2 regions of the Limosilactobacillus pulli genome follow, and region 1 is predicted to be linked to the other one. Evidence: riboswitches for the same ligand, from Rfam matches in the RefSeq annotation. Region 1 holds a riboswitch; the other holds the start of a gene.
What was found. Region 1 has a riboswitch for thiamine pyrophosphate ahead of thiW (energy coupling factor transporter S component ThiW). Riboswitches for the same ligand answer to the same signal wherever they lie in the genome.
Positions count from the first base shown of each region.

Region 2: another riboswitch for thiamine pyrophosphate. It lies ahead of QOS03_RS06060 (ECF transporter S component); the one in region 1 lies ahead of thiW (energy coupling factor transporter S component ThiW).

Region 1 is NZ_CANCWQ010000022.1:1,449-11,300, reverse strand. It holds gene QOS03_RS06890 (class I SAM-dependent methyltransferase) at 1-410, opposite strand, end outside; gene QOS03_RS06885 (chloride channel protein) at 420-1,661, opposite strand; gene yaaA (peroxide stress protein YaaA) at 1,684-2,427, opposite strand; gene QOS03_RS06875 (prephenate dehydratase) at 2,542-3,381, shown strand; gene QOS03_RS06870 (ABC transporter permease) at 3,436-4,641, opposite strand; gene QOS03_RS06865 (ABC transporter ATP-binding protein) at 4,638-5,324, opposite strand; gene QOS03_RS06860 (efflux RND transporter periplasmic adaptor subunit) at 5,317-6,381, opposite strand; TPP riboswitch at 6,581-6,673, shown strand; gene thiW (energy coupling factor transporter S component ThiW) at 6,781-7,278, shown strand; gene QOS03_RS06850 (cytochrome b5 domain-containing protein) at 7,369-7,605, shown strand; gene QOS03_RS06845 (prolyl-tRNA synthetase associated domain-containing protein) at 7,732-8,235, shown strand; gene QOS03_RS06840 (TrmH family RNA methyltransferase) at 8,292-9,158, opposite strand; gene QOS03_RS06835 (hypothetical protein) at 9,325-9,762, shown strand; gene QOS03_RS06830 (hypothetical protein) at 9,793-9,852, shown strand, end outside.
Region 2 is NZ_CANCWQ010000016.1:12,889-22,740, reverse strand. It holds gene ptsP (phosphoenolpyruvate--protein phosphotransferase) at 1-841, shown strand, start outside; gene QOS03_RS06105 (universal stress protein) at 910-1,368, opposite strand; gene QOS03_RS06100 (hypothetical protein) at 1,503-1,910, shown strand; gene QOS03_RS06095 (hypothetical protein) at 1,914-2,381, shown strand; gene QOS03_RS06090 (SAM-dependent methyltransferase) at 2,625-3,482, opposite strand; gene QOS03_RS06085 (helix-turn-helix domain-containing protein) at 3,493-3,903, opposite strand; gene QOS03_RS06080 (alpha/beta hydrolase) at 4,044-5,003, shown strand; gene QOS03_RS06075 (DUF4870 domain-containing protein) at 5,096-5,455, opposite strand; gene QOS03_RS06070 (energy-coupling factor transporter transmembrane component T family protein) at 5,500-6,153, opposite strand; gene QOS03_RS06065 (ATP-binding cassette domain-containing protein) at 6,154-7,539, opposite strand; gene QOS03_RS06060 (ECF transporter S component) at 7,539-8,117, opposite strand; TPP riboswitch at 8,206-8,295, opposite strand; gene hemH (ferrochelatase) at 8,556-9,572, shown strand; gene QOS03_RS06050 (nucleoside hydrolase) at 9,637-9,852, opposite strand, start outside.

The sequences.
Region 1 (9,852 bases):
TCAGCTGTCTGCACCTCGGCTAAGTCAGCCAGCTCAGCCGCTTGCAGGTTGGCTTGGGCCCGCTTGAGCGAATTATTGGACTGATCGGATTTTTTCCATAGATCAATGCCAATCACGCGTCCCGGTACTTCTAAGTGCTGCGCAATTCTAATCAAGGCTGCTCCTTGCCCACAGCCCAGATCCAATACTTGCGCAGTTGTCTTGAGGTGTAGATTCCGAATCGTCTCATCAATAATCTGATACTTGCCATTTAGTGAAGCATTCAAATACATTCCCAAACAGATCAAGACCAATAAGGCCGCCAGCCAATACAGCCATTGATGATCAGTGATTGCCGAGACAATCAAAAAGACTGCCGCGATCAGCATAATCAATGGTCCCATTGGCGCGTCAATTGCACGTATTTTCATGAATTCCTCCTATGCCTGTATCCACTTGGAGACGGCCATGCTTAAGGCAACACCCAGTCCTAGTGGCAATAGGGCCGAAAAGTTCAAGTGGCAAACCTCAAACAGCATAAACATCGCCATCAGCGGGGCTTGTTGCGTAGCTGCCAGGAAAAACGCTGCCCCCAAAACCGCAAACTGCATCAATGGCTCACCTGGCAGCACCTGGATAAAAAGCATCCCCAACAAGACGCCTAAAGTCGATCCCATCGCAATTGATGGCGTCAGCGTCCCGCCATAGCCACCGCCGCTAATCGTTGCCAAAGTCACCAGTCCCTTAGCAAAAAAGCCGAATGCCAACAGACCGATTGCCGAAGCTGAAACACTATTTACATTGATTGCCATTTGTGCCACACCGCGACCATTACCCATGATTTCTGGAAAGAAGCAGGCGACGGCCCCAGTTAAGGCACCTGCCAGCGGCATTGTGATAAAAATACGCCGATCCTTGATGCGCAGTGCACTGGCCCGACTGATAAACCGCTTATACCAAGTGCCCAGATAACCCATGATTGGCGCTACGACAATGACAAATAGGATCAAACGAATCGAAAACTGCTTTGAAGCTACCAGATAATATGGCTGCCAGCCCTTAACGACTGCGCCAACCATCGTTGCAATTGCCGCCATGCCCAGACTGACAATTACGGCTTTTTTATCAATTCTTTTATACAGAATCTCCAGGCAAAACATCGCGCCCGTAATTGGTGCAATATAAACGCCCGCAAACCCAGCGCCGGCTGCAGCCGCGACCAAGAGCCGTCGATCTTCTGGGGCCAATTTAAGCCAACCGATTCGATCACCCAGCTCAATCCATGACTGAGCCCACATAGCACCGGCTTCTCGTGGGGCTAATTCACGGCCAATCGAGCCCCCAGTACCGACATAAAATACCTGTGCCGTAACGTGCATAATCGTAGCCCCCATTGGAAGCTTTTCACCGTCAACGGCCTTGCCTAACTTAACCGGTCGATAATGCAGCTGCATAAAGTACCAGACAACGGAAACGATCAAAGCCCCAATCAGTGGTGCCAGCAGTCGATTCAGCGGCGCGGCAGAAAAAGCAACCGGAATCGCGTTGGTTTCAGTAAAGTTAAAAAAGATTTTTTCCGTTGCATCCAAGACAATGCTCAACAAGCTGGAACTGGCTCCAGCAATTACACCCATAACAGCCGTGGCAATTGCTAGTGCCCGACTGTCACTCGATTCTTCCATTCTCAATTCTCTTTCTTACTCTCTAGTCTTCTACAAATATCAGCTTGTCAGGAGTCGAGGCCTGTTCATCAAAATGGTACCCCAGATTAAAATCTTTGACGACTGCCAGATCATTAGCCTGGTGCTCAGCCAGATAACGCACCATGTTGCCACGAGCAATTTTGGCCCGGGTAGCCTGCGTTTTGAAACGGCCATTCTCAGCCTTAACGAATGTACAGCTGACAAATTGGCGATTACCTTTGACGTAAGGAACAATTACCTTGGCATATTCTTGAGATGCCAGATTTAAAACCAGCTTATCTTGACTGTAGAGCTCATCAGCCAAGCAACTGCCCCAAAATTCATACAGATTCTTAGTACCTTCAACTTGAGCACGATCCCCCATTCCCAACCGATAAGGTACAATCCCATCGAATGGCTTTAACAGACCATAAAAACCAGACAAGATTCGCAAATGATCCTGAACGTATTCCAATGACTGCTCATCAAAAACGCCTGGTGCCATCCGTTGATACTGCAGCCCGGTAAATGCCAGCAGCGCCGGGGTCAGTTGATGGTAAAGATCCATCTGCTGCACCCATTGATAGTTGGGAATGGCAATTTTTTCGCTACAGTTCCACCAAAGATGGTGAAGCTGATCATAGCTGAGGCTGCGCATGTGGGCTAAAATCTGTTTGGTCTGCGGCAAAAATTGTGGTAGTCCCTGGATTGGCAGTGAATCTGGATCCGACTTCATATTCCGTGCGGGGGCAATAATGATTTGCATAAATCCTTCTCCTTTTGATGACTCGTCTATTTTAGCATGTTATCGATAAACGGTTGTCATGATCAATTCAATCAGCTAAGATTATAAGAAATTTTCGATGATGGAGGAATCAATATGATTGCACAACCACAGCGAACCGGCGTTACCGTTGGCTATCAAGGCGCACCGGGATCATTTTCTTCTCAGGCGATGCATCAATGGTTTGGAAAGGTCGACAGCCATAACTACCCCAAGTTTGAAGATGTCTTTGTCGCGCTCAAAAAAGGCGAGATCGACTATGGCGTCGTTCCGATGGAAAATTCTTCAACCGGAGCCATCAACGATAACTATGATCTGATCAACAAGTATCATTTCTTCATTGTTGGCGAGCAATCCATCTATATTGCCCAAAACCTGCTGGGCATCAAAGGAGCCAAGCTTGCAGACATCAAAGAAGCCTATTCGCATCCCCAGGGTCTGCTACAGACCAGTAAGTTTCTGGCGGCTCATCACATTCAAGGCAAAGCATGTCTCAACACGGCTCTGGCGGCTAAGATGGCTGCTGAAAAACAAGATCCAGCCGTTGGGGCGATTGCCTCAACAGAAGCTGCTGAACTGTACGATTTGGACGTTTTAGCTCCCAGCATCGAAAATGACAAGTCCAACCATACCCGTTTTATCATCTTTGGCCGCGAACCTGAGATTCTACCAGACGCTGACCGCATTTCATTGATCTTTACGTTGAAAAACGAGGTTGGTACACTCTATGAAGTCATGCGCATCATTAAAGAACATCAAATCAACATGGTACGCATTGAATCACGCCCATTGCCAGGCAATCCTTGGGAATATTATTTTTACGTAGATTTAGACGGCAACCTGGCTGATCAGCACATTGCCACGGCTTTAGACGAGTTAAAACAGTATACGACTTCATTAAGACTGCTGGGCAACTATCATCGACAGGAAAATTAAATAAAAACGGGTGCTACGCTATGCGTGACATCCGTTTTTATTATATTCAAGCAATCAGCGCAAAATCTCGATCAGATTCTTATTGGCCGCCTGTTTGGCTGGCAAAATCCCAAAGATGATGCCGACTGAAGCTGAAACGCCAAATGCCAGTAAAAATGAGCCTAAAGTTATAACGGCATGAATATTGTAAGGCATAAAATTACTGATCACGCCAGCTAATCCCCAGCCAATTACAAAGCCCAGCAGGCCGCCGCCAACCGTTAAGACGATTGCCTCCAAAAGAAACTGAGCCATTACATTTTTAGGCGAGGCACCTACGGCTAGGCGAATCCCAATTTCTTGGGTCCGCTCAGAAACTGAGATATACATCATATTCATAACCCCGATCCCGGCAATGAATAAGGAGATCCCAGCAATAGCACTGATAAACGCCGTTAAACCGGTAATCATATTGTTGACCTTGGCTAGTTCGGCCCCGGCATCATAGGCCATGTAAGTACCATCATGAGCACTGGTCCCCTTTTTGGCCATGTATTTCTTGATTTTTTTCGTAGTTTGGCTAGCATTGACGCCTTGATAAAACGTCAGCTTAATACCATTGCCAGTCGTCGCCGTAGTACCAGAATAAAACAATCTGGCATTGCCAATTAGATCCGCACCATACTTATTGTCACCGTATTGATCGTTTTGTGATTGATAGACGCCTACAACGCGATAATTGATTTCACCAATAGTCACTGAGGTTCCAATTGCGTTTTGAACCGTATGATACTGCTTTTTGGCCAGTGATTCTTTCATCAAAATTACCGGCTCGGCATTCAATAAATCACTGGTCGTCAAGTTGCGACCGGCCATAATTGTGATTTTTTTGGTTGGCTGCTTGATTAAAGAAATTTTTGTACTATCTAGTCGCTGATTACCGACGATTGGCGAAACGGAAACGTTATTGGTTTCATGAGAGATTGCCACTTTTTTTACCTTAGCGCCAAAACGTTCTTGAATCAGGTTCAGATCCGCTTCATTAAAGCCTGCCGTCGTAGATTGGGCATCACTGAGCGTAAAGTAAAGGTAAGTCGACTGCTCACCGTTTTTGGTTGTATTGAACTCATCACTGATTCTTTTTTTAACCCCGTTTCCCAATGCCAGAATCGTAATTACGGCGGCAATCCCGATCGTAATCCCAATCGTTGTTAAAAAACTGCGCTTAGGATTGGCTCGCAGCGATTGTAAGGCACTGCGCAAAAGCTCGGTATTTTTCAATCTACTCCCACCTTTCGATCATCGACAATCTTGCCATCAATGATCTTGACGATGCGCTCACACTGCTCAGCAACTCGTGGATCATGCGTTACCATGATGATGGTCGTATGCTGAGTTTGATTGAGTTGCTTAAACAGATCCATAATTTCTTGACTGGTCTTGGTATCCAAGGCCCCGGTTGGCTCATCGGCAATTAAAAAGTCCGGGTTGGCAATAATCGCACGAGCAATCGAGACCCGCTGCTGCTGACCGCCGGAAAGCTCGGTTGGCAGCTTATCATCATAGCCAGCCAGACCAACCCGACTTAAAACCCGGGCCGCCGTCTTTTTGGCCTGCTTACGACTCACGCCCGCATAGAACAGTGGCAAGATCACGTTTTCAGCAATGCTGATATCACGAATCAGTTTAAAGTTTTGAAAGACGAATCCTACGTGTCGATTGCGCAGTTTGGCAAAGTCAGCCCGCGTATAGTCATGAATCGGTTCATCATTATAAAAATAGTTTCCTTCAAAATCATCATCCAAAAAACCAATGATATTGATCAAAGTCGACTTGCCAGACCCTGATTCCCCGATAATGGCTAACAGTTCACCGGCATCAACCTGTAGATTAATATCATGCAAGACGTGAAATCTGGTTGCGCCCTGGCCATAGTATTTATTGATGTGTTCCAATCTAATCATTGTCATGATCGCTCACCTTGGTACCGTTATGCAGCTTGCGATCTGGGTTGGTGACGATCTGCTGACCAGCCTTAACGCCGCTTTTGACTTCAAAATATTCGTTGACCCGCTTACCTTTAACGGCAACTGCCTTGGCCTTGCCATTTTTAACAATGTAGACCTGGCCGTTTCTAACGCTGGACTTTGGAATTCGCAGTTGATCTTGAGCTACGGAAGCCTTGACCGTCTGCCCATTCATAAAGTCGTCGCTGCTCAGATCGGCATTAACCTCATAGTTAGAGTCATTGCTTTGCGCATTGGTCGTTGGTACGGTTGCCAAATAGCTGATCGTCGTGTCTGCCTGCTTACCGGTTGCTAATGCCCGGACGTGAATCGACTGACCAACCTTGAGTTTGCTGTAGTTATATTCCGATACCTTGGTTTTAAGCTTGAGATCATTGGAGTAGATCGTGATTACCGGTGCATTCTGTTTGGAATCATCAACCGTAACCGTGCCATCAAATGGTGCCGTCAGCGTCTGAGTAACCTTTTGACTCAGTGTATTAACCTTGTTTTGAGCTGCCGTGACGTCAGCTTGTGCATCGGCTAAACTGGCTTGGGCTTGAGCAACACTGCTGGCTGATCCAGAAGCCGTCTCGTCCTCGCTTTGAGTCGCAGCATCTTTTTGCGCGGCACTGACATTGTTCTGCTGTGCGGACACATTACGCTGCGCCTTAGCCAGGGTCTGCTTGGCATCAATCAGCTCTTCATTGGTGCTTTCACTGTAGGTCGTCACCAACGGATCACCTTCTTTAACCTTCTGGCCGTCGGCAACTCCGATTGACTGCACTTTTCCCGTTGGCAGACTTAAGACCTGCTGCTGTTGTGACACAACGGTTCCAGTCAGCGTCAATGGCGTGGATTTAGCAACCTTGGCTACAACATAATGCGACTCACTAGCTGCTTTATTTTGCTTAATCTTATATGCAATCCCCCAAATGATTGCTAGGATTAGCATAATTACGATTACAATCGTCGTCTTGCGATGATTTTTTACCCAATTTTTTATTTTCTGCATAATCTTCCCCAATTTCTCCGTTTCAAAAATCCCAAATACAACAGATGTTTCAATTGCGATTATCGTCTTGGTTAGTTACTCAAGTAATTAACTAGATAATACCAGATTATTTACAAAAGGCAATCCTTATTTTCAGATAATTTTATTATTCCCCTGTTAAAGCTATTAGATTGGTGCTTTAATGGATATTGAAATAAAACAACTCTGTCTGGGGTGCCATTGATTTGGCTGAGAAATACCCACATAACCTGATCTAGTTAGTACTAGCGGAGGGAGACAGCTTAATTTTGGCATAAGCATAAATACGCGCTTTTGATAATGAATTAGGCACTCTTTCTCGATTCCGGGAAGGAGTTTTTTTTATTGGTTGATGATGCTAAAGTTCTTTAGGAGGAATTCATGAAAAAGCGTACTTATAAATTGGTTTTGACGGCTATTTTATCCGCATTGGCCGTTTGTGGCGGCAGCATCTTCTCGTTTCCAATCAGTTTTGCCAAATGTGCACCCACACAAAGTCTGATCAATATCGTATCTGGCGTTGTCTTAGGGCCAGAATGGGCAGTCGTGCAGGCACTATTGACCTCAACCGTTCGTAATCTTTTGGGAACCGGCACCATTTTGGCCTATCCTGGCAGTATCTTTGGCGCCTGGCTCAGTGGTTGGCTGTTCAAGCGCTTTGGCAAAATTTGGCTGGCAGCGATTGGAGAATTAATCGGCACGGGACTGATTGGCGCACTAACCGCCTATCCGATTGCAGCTGCCTTAATGGGTGCCAAGGGATCACTTTTCTTGTTCGTACCCAGCTTTGCGATCAGTGCCATTGTCGGCGGCTTGTTAGCCTGGGTCATCTTAAAAGCCGCCTGGCAGCCAATCCGACACTTCGCTAAGATTGAGTAGTTTTTATCAGGCAGTTGGTTGGCTTTTTTAGATTGATTCTTATATAATTTAGTTATCAAGTTACAATCGTTTTCTCGTTAAGGGGGAATCATGATGGAAAAGACATTCACGCTTGAAGAACTGAAAAACTTTAACGGTCAAAATGGTCAGCCGGCCTATGTTGCCGTTAAGGGCACGGTCTATGACGTAACTGAGGTATCAGCATGGCAAGGCGGCAAGCACCATGGCGTTGCGGCAGGCACTGATGCTACCGCGGCCATTGCCCATGCTCCTCATGGCGAAAGCGTCTTGGGCAAGCTGACGGTAGTCGGTAAGCTGGTTGACTAGCTGCCGAGATTCATCGACATCATCTAAACGCAAAAACAGTCATGGCACTCAGCCGTGACTGTTTTTGATTGAAACGCTTTCTTAATTTAACTATTATGGTAATAAACGTTTTATGAGGTGAGTAAAATGACCAAAGGATCCGAAGCTGCCTACCAAGAACTGCTTGACGAGCTGCAAAAACTGGACATCAAGTATGAGATGGTTGATCATCCAGCCGCTTTGACCACTGCCCAGGCCGATGCTTATATCGCTGACAAATCAGGCGTCTGCACCAAGTCAATGTTTCTAAAGGATAAGCATAAAAACTTCTACCTGGTGATCATGGATGATGCCAAGCGCATGGACTTTAAAAAATTCCAAGAGCTTACTGGTACCAAGCGCATCTCGATGGCTCACGACCATGACATCGAAGAACAGTTAGGACTAGAAGCTGGGATCGTCTCACCATTTGGCATCATGTATAATACCGATCACAACATCAAAATCTATTTTGATCAAGATATGCTGGATGAAAACATTCCATTGACGTTTCATCCCAACATTAACACGCATACAATCTTTCTTTCTGCTGCAGATCTGATGAAATTCATCAAGGCTCAGGGATTCGACTATCAAATCATTGATCTATAAAGCTCAAAACGCCCATTCGCAAAACATGAATGGACGCTTTTTTTTATGCCTTCGCGCTATTCAGCAACGCGATTGCCCAGTTCCCAGAAAGCCAGGGCTGAGGCTGCCGCAACGTTTAAAGAATCGACTCCTGGGGCCATGGGAATCTTGATCGTAAAATCACTTTGTTCGATCGTTGACTCCTTTAGTCCCGGACCTTCCGAACCCATAATAATCGCCAGACGGTCCACCGCAGTCAGCTTAGGATCATCAATGCTGACGGTATTATGCCGCAATGCCATGGCTGCTGTCTGATATCCGGCCTGATGAAGCAGCTCGATGCCGCCATTCTGCCAGGTTTTGGCATCAATATAGGTCCAAGGCACTTGAAAAACGGTGCCCATCGCCACGCGCGAAGAACGACGATAAAAAGGATCCGCCGAGTCGCTGGTCACGATGACGCCATTAATTCCCAAAGCCGCCGCCGACCGAAAAATCGCACCAATGTTAGCTGGGTTGACAACACTCTCAAGAACGGCAATACGGGGATGCTCAGTCGGCATGGTCGCCAAAAAATCAGCCAGCTCCAAACGCTTAACGCGATGCATCGCTGCCAGCGCCCCACGCAAAAGGTTATAGCCCGGCAGCTGGCGAAGCAGTTGGCTATTGGCAACGTAAATTGGCGTTTGACCTAAGCCGCTGGTCTGATTGGCCGCCATTTCACGATCTAGATCTGCTAAGTCGCGATCCAAGGCTTTCTCTTCTACCAATAGCGAGGCCGGTCGATAGCCTGCACGCATTGCCCGTTCAATTACCTTGGGACTTTCCGCGATAAAAAGGCCAGGGTTGGGCTCCAGGGTATGAAACAGCTGGGCTTCATTCAATCGTACGTATGGGTCCAAATCTGCGCCATTCAGATCATCGAGAAAAATTAAGTTATGCATGTTTTTTACCTGTCCTTAAAAATCTAAAACTATTTTAGCATAACCAACCAATGCCCTTTAGTTAGGCAGTCGTGCTAAAGTTAACTGAAAAGCCCGACAACGTTCGCACTTGTTTCAAAATTTCCAGCTATAATTGCCGATTAAATCAATTGGAACGAGCAAAAATATGAATTCTAAAACCATCTTAAAAAACAATCGCGCGGCCGGTTTGATTATCTTGACGATTGGCCTGCTGCTGACTGGTCAAATGATTACCGGACATGGGATCGTTGGTGCCGACAGCGTTTTTCACTACAACCGTTTTTACGAGACCTACTCACAGCTGAAACATTTAAACTTCAGCTGGTTTCAGTCGATCTATGGCTTTAACCAGAGCGGTCGGATCGTCAATGTCGTCTATGGCCCGCTGTTTGCCTATCTAAACGGTGGCCTGCTGCTGTTGGCACACAGCTGGTATCAATATCAGATCGTCTCCAGCATCATTATCTACCTAATCGGTGGCTTTGGCATGTACCGGCTGTTAAAACTCCTCAGTATCCGCTCCATCATCGCGGCAATGATGGCCAGCTTCTATATGACGGTAGGCTGGATGCCGCGCTGGTAGATTGGGAACAATACCACTGCCCTGGGAGCAATGCTGATGCCTTACCTGCTGATGATCACGTTTGACATGATCACGGATGCCAACCGTCCC
Region 2 (9,852 bases), on a different contig from region 1:
ATCCGAATTCCTGTACATGAGCAGCGACCATCTCCCAACCGAAGACGAGCAGTTTGAAGCCTACAAGAAGGCCGTTGTTGGCATGAAGGGCAAGCCGGTTGTCGTGCGGACGCTGGATATCGGTGGTGACAAGCCGTTGGATTACCTGCCGCTGCCAGAGGAAATGAATCCGTTCCTGGGCTATCGGGCAATTCGAATCTGCCTGCACCGCCCAGACATCTTCAAGACGCAATTGCGGGCCTTGATTCGGGCTTCCGAGTTCGGTCCGGTTGAGATCATGTTCCCAATGATCGCCACGCTGGCTGAACTGCGTCAGGCTAAGTCAATCTACCAGGAATGCAAGGACGAGCTGCAAAAGGATCATCCCGGCCTAGGCGACAACGTCAAGATCGGGATGATGATCGAAGTGCCGCTGGCTGCCCTGTACGCCGATCAATTGGCCAAAGAGGTCGACTTCTTCAGTATCGGGACCAACGACCTGATTCAGTACTGCTTTGCGGCTGACCGTGGCAACGATGCCGTCTCCTACCTGTACCAGCCATTGAACCCCGCCTTTTTGCGGCTGATCAAGCACGTGATTGACGCCGCTCACGCCAACAACACCAAGGCGGCCATGTGTGGTGAAATGGCCGGTGATCAGCTGGCTATGCCATTATTGCTGGGCATGGGGCTGGATGAGTATTCCATGAGTGCCAGCTCGATTCTGCGGACGCGGAGCATGATGAAGGATCTGGACACTAAGGAATGTGCCAAGTGGGCCAACGACGCCATCAACCTATGCTACACGGCAGATGAGGTTGAGGAAATGGTAAAGACACGGCTCGGCTTGAACCTGGATTAAATATAACTGCACAAAAAAGACATGTTTCCGAACTGGAGACATGTCTTTTTATTGTGAGTAAATAATTGTTATTTTTGCGTACGAGCCACCATAACGTCAGGCTTGGCAACGCGAATTACATAGCCGGTAACCGAGCCTAAAACGATCCGCTCAAAAGCTGATAGGCCAGTTGAGCCGATTACGATCAAGTCATTGTTGTGGTCCTTAGGAAAGTCGCGGCCAATTACCTGCTTGGGATTACCAAAGCGAACATGGATGGCAACGTCGGTTACACCGGCATCGATTGCTTTTTGTTTGAGATCTTCCAAGCGTTCTTGCGTCGTTTTCACCAGGTCATAGGTCTGATCCGGTGAAAGTGAGCTGGCTGGTGCATAGCCATCAGAAAGCTGCGTTACCTGCACGACGTTTAAGATGTCTAAGTGAGCATCGCAGGTTTTAGCCATGGCAATGCCTTTTTCCAAAACTTGTGCCGTAACTTTTGAGCCGTCAACTGGTACTAAAATGTTGTGATATTGTCCGTCTGCCATTATTTTCCCTCCTGAATCTTGTTAGTTTAAGTATACAATATTTTTGGCCGGCAATCGGCAGAGTAATTGAGGTTTACAGCGCTTTCTAGTAGAATGGTCTTGTTGCCAAGCAAATTATGAGGAGAATTTTTAAAATGAAGAAAGTATCGAACAATGTCGTCAAAGTGATTGCCATTTCTACGGTTACGATGCTGATTGCGCTGACCTTGGAGCTGCTGATGTATCACCAGCATGGCACGTCACTGGTCAGCAGCACGGTTTTATGGCGAGCAGGGCTGATCGTTGCCCTTTCGGTGGTCGTTGACTTTTTAGCGGCCCTGGATTGGCGATTTGACGGTTATGTAACGGTATTGGTGATGCTCTACTATGCAGCTGCTGACTGGGGAGCCTTCGAGGTGGTGCGGCCCAAGGCTTCCGTATACGGGATATTCGTTCAGGTACTGGCAATTCTGGGGATTATTTTATGCATTGCTGGGATCTGGTATGGTATGAAGCAGCGTCACTACTACTCAATTCAAGAAATCAACAAAATGGGGCGATAAGCAATGGAATTAACGGTTAATGACTATCTGGCCCAGCTTGATAAGGCAAAAACGCAAACTGATTTAACCCATGCAGTCGGTATTCAACAGGCTGACATCCTTACAAAAGGGCTGCAGTTCGTGATCGACCAGCTTGATGCCGGCTATCTGGCTCGCTATGTCTGGCAAGTTGCCATGCCAACCGGCGATCCGCTTGAAGTCGCTTTAGAAACCAATTTGATCAATATTCCAATGGCTGAGGCTATCCGTCTTGATCCCAAGCTTTTGGAAGGCAATGATGCTAAGCCGGTTAATCTGTACATGGTAGCTTCAGGAGCCGATTTGAATGCTTCAGAGCTACGGATTGATCAGTTGGCCTCTGCTGAAGAACTGAATGATTCAGTTAAGACTTTGGTTGAAAAGATGCAGACCTGGATTGCCAAACAGCTGGCCCAAACTAACGAGCATCGTGCCGCCAAGGCAACCGAATAGTTTGCATGCAGGCTTTAAATGTGCTATTCTAGCCATTGCGATGAGTCGAGAGGTCAGGCAGCCGACCCTTGTTTGGCTGCCCCGCGCGAGCGGAAATGACATTTCGAGCGAAGCCCATAACTTGCCGGATTGCAAGGGGCTTGGCAATGGCGAAAGTGGACGTTCGCTGTTAGCCTGAGATAGTATCAATACGCAGAAAGACCGTCGAAGGAGAAATCCTTCGGCGGTCTTTTATTTTGCCATTTAGTGAGCTAGGTAGATCTGTTCATCAATCAGGTCAAATGAATGCAGATGCTCATTGACTTTTTGCAACTCGGCATCTTGAGTGAGCTGGGCGTTTTGCCAGAATTTAGCCGAATTGGTAGCCCCGTTCTTTTCGCCAATCACCAACAGCTTGACTTCAGGATAATCGTTGCGCAGCAGTTGCAGGACTTCCCAGTCGATCTCCACTTTGTCTGGTGACCAGGACATAATGACGTAATCAACCTGGCTGCCGTATTTTTTAATGGCAGTTAAGGCGTCCAATGGCTCAATGGTAGTCACGGGATGCTTGCCGGTCTCGTTTTCATGAGTCCAGTCAGTACTGTCGGTGGCATAGATTGTCTGTGCTGGCCTTAGATTTCTCAGCCCACCTGAAATATAGCCATTGCCAGCCATGATCTCAAGCGTTGGTCGACCGTGTAGATATTCAGAAAGAGCTTTGATGTATGGTGCATTGACATAAGACCACATGCCATAGGTTTCTTCCAGATAGTCGCGGTAGTCTCGCAACAGCTGATCCAGTTTGGGCAAGGCAGCAACGTAGCGGTCCCAGAGCTGATCGCCTTCTGGATTACCTTGTGGATACTGCTCATTAACCTTTTGAAAGATGATGTCTTGAATATTGTCTGGCAGCATAAGTTTAGGCAATGGCTGGGGTAAAAGACCGTTTTTAATCAAGCGGTCGCTTTCCAAGGCGTTATTGATCAAAAACTTGATCTGCGGAAAGTCTTCAAACAGATCGCGATAGGCCATCAGCTGTTCGATATAGGGCTGCTTTTTAACGACTTTGTGGGCTTTTTTGACTTGTTTTTTGAGTTTCTTTAATTGTTTAGGATTCATTGAAAGCTCCTTAAAACTTGAGATTCAGCTGTTCCTGCTTGCCGTAGAAGGTATCGGTCTCGTTGCGATGGTTGCGTCCCTGCAGATAGCCATTAATCAACTGGAAAATCTCATAACGGTCCTGGCTGGTTAAAACGGTGTTCTCAAACAGCAAGTCTTGGTTTGAGAAAAACATCTTGGCCAAATCATGTTCATCACGTTCCGTTTTGCCGCACAGGTAGTCCATGCTGACATCGAAAAACTCGGCTAATTTGCGGGCCTCAATATATGAAGGGGTCCGAATGCCACGTTCCCAGTTGCCGATCTGAGATGGCGTGTTGGGTTTTTCATCGGGTCCCAGGTGTTCGTTCAACGCTTGGGCAAGTTCTTTTAAGGTGATTTTTTGACCCCGTCTTAGGGCACGAAGACGTTCTGGAAACATACGCTCACTTCCTAGGTTAATTTCTTATGATTATTTTATCATTGATTGAGTAACGGAGAGTGTAAAAAAATTTCGACAATCAAAATAAAATCTGCTAAACTGTTAGTCATTGTGATTTTGAGTAAAAGAGGGATTTTATTTTGCAAAAACAACCCAAGAAGCATCATTGGCTGCGCTGGCTGATTGGCCTGGCAGTTACGCTTTTGATTGTGATTTTTGCTGCTGGGGGCTATTTCTTTCATGTAGCAATGGTACCAGGGCACAAGGACTTCATTAGCAGCAATACCAAAATCGTTAAAAGCGATCCATTATACAAGCAGAAAAAATGGTTTCAAGACGTACATAAGACACGTTGGACGATTAAGTCGGCAACCGGTAATTATCGTTTGGATGCCTGGTATGTACCAGCTGAAAAAAAGACCAACAAGAGCGTTTTGATTGCACATGGCTTTATGGGTAACAAAGATCAAATGGGGGCCTATGCCGCGCTTTTTCATCAACTAGGCTATAATGTCCTGGTTCCTGATGCCAGAGCCCAGGGACAAAGCCAAGGTAAATACATCGGCTATGGCTGGCCAGAACGCTATGATGAGCGTAAATGGATCAATAAGCTGATCAAATACAATGGTCAAGACAGTCAAATCGTAATGTTTGGCGTCAGCATGGGTGGGGCGACAACCATGATGACCAGTGGCATCAAGCTGCCTCATCAAGTCAAAGCCTTTGTAGAAGACTGCGGCTATTCCAGCTTGGCCGCCGAGATTGACTATGAGGCTCAGAATTTTTATCACTTGCCGTGGCTGGTACGCAAGCCTTTGGAAGGGTCATTGAGCATTATTAATCGTGTTGCCAATGGCTTTTATCTACATGATGCCAGCTCAACGGCAATGCTGAAGCAAAATCATCGCCCAATGCTGTTTATTCATGGAGCTGATGATGATTTCGTGCCAACGCGGATGGTATATCAAAACTATCAAGCAACTCGTGGTCCTAAGCAGCTTTGGGTCGTTAAAGGCGCAGCCCATGCTAAGTCGTTTGCCACGCATCCCAAATCCTACCAAAAACACGTCCAGAAATTTTTGGATCAATACGTAAAATAGGAAAACCCCAATGATCGGTGCAGAGATCATTGGGGTTTTTTGACTGTTCATAAAAAATCCCTGCCTCGTAAAGAGACAAGGATTAATCGTAACTAAAACTCGTGATCGTTATCTTGTGGCTTACGGCCCAACATCACGGCAACTCCCATGGCAATGTTGTAGATTAAAAGTACTAGAGCCAGCAGCAGTGCAAAAGCTGCCAGAATGCTGAACAAGCCGCCTAAATGAGCCAGATTCTGCATGTTGGCTGCTCCAATGATTACAAAAATCGCAATCATGTACAGCAAGGGGAAAATCTGGCTCCAGAAGGCCTTAACAGCGCTTTTACGCACCTCGTTGAAGCCTTGGTATTTTGCGATAATCCAGACGATCAATGGGAAGATGACCGGTAAAAAGAAAATGCTGAAGTAGGCTAGCGCGCTAACGATTCGCTGACCGAATTTGTTATCCATGAATTGGAATCCTCCAAATATTTTCTTTAATTATATCGAATCTGCTATGGTAGGGCAAATGTGATAATCTGTATTAAAATAATACTTATTATCAATATTGACCAATCGCGAGCCGTTAATGTAATCTGATGAACGCTGGTCCGCGCGCGATCCTCAACGTAGCCGTGTGATTCCATAGCCTGCGCCAGTTGGTCCGACCAGGTGATGGCATGCAGGATTGCCTTGAAATAAAGCGTTGGTGACCACCAAGACAGATTGATGCCCCGCATTTGACCAGCCGCGCGAATCGTTTTAACCGCCATTTTAATCCGTGGAATCAGATTGACGGCTGCCAGCGTTCCATAAGCAAACTTGCTGGGCAGATGCAGATTTTGTTCCAAAGAGCGGGTGAGCTCCAGTGGACTGGTGGTCTGCGTAATAGCCGCGCCGGTAAAAACGTAGACATAGATTCGTGAAAACAGCACCCAGGCATAAAAATAGTCATGGCCGGGACTGAACCAGGCAATCGTGATAAATACTGCGACTGCTGGAAATAACGGCATTAAAAACAGCCAGCCAAACAAGCGGGGCCGAATGCGCTTAGTCAAAAGATAGATTATGGCAACGGCAACTAAGACCAGATTGATCGTTAAATGGCGCGTAAACGAGACTTCTAAGGCAATGATCAGCACCAACAACAGTTTAAAACTTGGATTCATTTAAAATTCCTCCCGATAGCTGAGCTGACAGTCTGCCAGTTTTACGTGCCGATCAATCAGCTTTTCCAGGCCCTCCAGCTGATGGCTGATAATGATCATTGTTTGCGGGTAGACTTTTTGGCTGGTCTTGATCAGATCAACGACATTGTGCAGCGAATGAAGATCAAGGCCGCTAAAAGGCTCATCCAACAGCAGAACTGGCTGTCCCATCATCAGCATTAAAAGCAGCTGCAGCTTTTTTTGCTGACCGCCAGAAAGCGAGTAGACCACGCGATCCTGCAATTTGCTCAAGCCAAGCAACCTAAGTGCCGCGGTCAGGTGTTCGTCATCAAAATAAGGATTTTGGCCTTTTTTTAGACTCAGCGCCAATTCTTCTTTAACCGTCACGCTAAGAAACTGGTCGACGGCATGCTGGAAAACATAGCCGACCTGTTGAGCATAGCGGTGCGGCTTGTTTTTTTGACTGTCCTTACCATCATAGGAGATTATTCCCTGATAGGACGCCAGGTGAGTAATGGCCTTAAATAATGAAGATTTTCCAGTTCCGGTCGCACCAGTCAGCAGCGTTGTTCGATTTTTAAAAAAGGAGAAGTCGTTTGCAGTGATCAGCTTTTCATTGCCATGCTCAATCACCACGTTTTTGAGGGTTAGAATCGGCTGGTCGCTGGCAGTCGGCAGTTTGACATGGTGGACTGTGGCGGCCAGCTGATCGGCTGATTTAAGCAGCGCATCACTGGCAGCAGCGTCAAGCAACTGCGCATGCTGATTTTCAAAATGAATGATCTGTTTAGCCAAGCCGCGATAGCCATGCAGATCGTGATCAGCAACGATAATCGTTTTGTGATACTTTTCCTGCAGTAAGGTCAGCTGGTGGATCAACAAGCTCCGATTATGGTTGTCGATGCTGGCAAATGGTTCGTCCAACAGCAGAATATCAGTATCCATCGCGACTAAAACGGCTAAAGCGGCCCGCTGCTGCTCACCGCCTGACATCGTGGTTAATTGGCGATCGCGTAGGTACTCAATGCCGCAGAATTTTAGGGCATGCTCAATGCGGGCGGGCATTTCGCTGGATGGCAGCTGGAGATTTTCCAAGGCAAATTCTAATTCATGCTGTGGCGTATCAAGCGCGAACTGCATCCCAGGATCCTGAAACATCATGGCAGCCGTTAAGCCATCAGGCAGCTGAAGTTTTCCTTGCAGGATCTTGCCTCCGTATTTGGGCAAAAGTCCAGCCAACAGGCGCATCAAAGTAGATTTACCACTGCCAGAAGCCCCGTAAAAAAGCGTCCAGGAATTAACCGGGATTGTCAGCGTAACGTCTTTTAACGTCGTGTGCTTTGGCGTATATGCAAAAGTCAGATTGTCGATTGCCAAGTGAGTCATCAGTCGTTAAATTCCTCGCGTTTCATGACGTGCGAGCGTTCCAGCAACCGTTCGATCAGCATTACCAAAACGCCGCAGAAGAAGAACATTGAAAGCAGCCGGCCACTAAAGTAGTAGACATTTTTGAAGCCAAACTTGTTGTAGCCATTGCGGAACCAGTCCCAGGCAAACGTAACGATTGTCGTGGTAATGGTCGTTGCAACTGCTCCCAGCCAGTCATAGTGCTTGTATCCGGTCAACGTAAAGCCCAGTTCGCTGGCAATTCCTTGGACGGCGCCAGAAATCAGGTTGGCAGCTCCCCATTGATCGCCAATCAGGGCTTCACCAGCGGCACCTAAAAACTCGCCAAGGAAAGGTGCACCAGGTTTTTTCAGCATAAATCCCGCCATCGGACCGGCCATGCACCAAAGCCCCATGGTTAGATCGTTACCCATCATTGGCAGCTTGAGCGGCGTAAAGACAATGGTCAGTGCGTTGTACATAAAGGCGGCTGCCCAGTAGATCACCCCAAAGATGATACCGACCAGTGCCAGCAAAATGATGTCGCGCAGATGAAACTTATTATTTTTTTTGGCCATAAATGACCCTCCTAATGATTGAAAATTTCAATCACCTGTCCAAAAGAAAACCCACCATGGAAAAATCCACAGTGGGGCTGATTACAACAGATTATTTACCGTATCTCCCTTCGCTGGCATTAACCAGAGCAGGTTCAATGGGTATTATCTCAGCCGTATGGCACCCCAGACATGAATGATTGATCGTTCTCATCTTACAAAATAACTTGGTATTGTGCAAGTCGTCGCAAATTTTATCGTTGTTTAATTCGAACTTAATGCGTTACTTTTGATCGGTTGAATTGATTTTAATCAAGTTTCCTTAAAATCAGTATCCACAGGGTGATAATCATTTGATTAGCTTAGACACAATATATCGCATCTGAGACATAATTTGACCACCAGATGTCGTGGTAGAATGACGTTATTGAGTTGTGAAGATTAATAAGAGGGAGGATTATGAGTAAAAATCAAAAAGGTATTCTGCTGATCAATCTTGGTACGCCCAGTGATCCAAGCGTACCAGCCGTTACCAAGTTTTTACGCCGCTTTTTGAGTGATCGTCGGGTGATTCATATGTTGCCACTGCTTTGGCAGCCGATTTTAAATCTAATGGTGCTGCCCAAGTATGCGCCTAAATCAGCAGCCAATTATGAAAGACTGTGGTCATCAGGAATTGGATCACCGCTTTTGCATTACACGCAGCGTCAGGCTCAATTACTGGCTAAGCGTCTGCCAGAATATACGGTCTGCTATGCCATGAGCTATAGTCAGCCATTGATTGGTGCCGTTTTAAAGGAGTTTGAGTTTCAAGGTATCACTGATTTGACGATTATTCCGTTGTATCCACAATATTCAACAACGACCACGGCTTCGGTCCAAGATGATGTTGCGCGTTTCTACAAGGATCGAAAAACGGTTCCGGAAATTAGATTTGTCAGCGACTACAGCAGCTTTTGGCCGTATATCAAAGCATTATCGAATAAACTGCAAAAAGCCATCCTTAAAGTGAACCCGGATGCAATCGTCTTTTCATATCATGGGATTCCACTCAGCTACCAAAAGGCCGGTGACCCGTATGCACAACGCTGCCGCCAGACGACGATGGCGGTAATTGAGCGATTGGGCCTGTCGATTCCATACTTTCAGTCCTATGAATCGCGCTTTGGACCAGCAGAATGGCTGAAACCGGCCACCAAGGATCTTTTAACAGAATTGCCTAAACAAGGATATCAAAAGGTTTTGGTAGTAGCACCAAGTTTTGTCTCAGATTGCCTGGAGACGATTCAAGAATTGGGTGAAGAGAACCGCGATGCCTTTTTAACAGCGGGAGGTCGCGAGTATCAGCTCCTACCGGCTTTAAATGATGATCCAGAATGGATTGAGGCACTGGCGCAATTAACGCTTTTAAACGCGGTAATGCCGGCTCAGAACACGGCTATGGATCTGCCATCAGCCTATCTGCAGACAGAATAGATCAAGACGCCTGGAATCAATAAAACCTCATCGACAAGCGCCGATGAGGTTTTTTATTTAGTAATTAGTGTTCTTTTAAGATGCCATTCAGACGTTCCATGAATACTTTCAAGTAACGTTCCTTGTCAACATTGACAGCAACCTTAACGTTTGGATTAGGATCGTTCAAACGTGAATTGTCACCAATCGTCCGGCCGTAGTTGTGTTCATCGTAGTTGACCTTCATAAACAGGCTGATCGTTTGAACGAAGGTTGGATCGATGGAAACGCCGACTGCCAG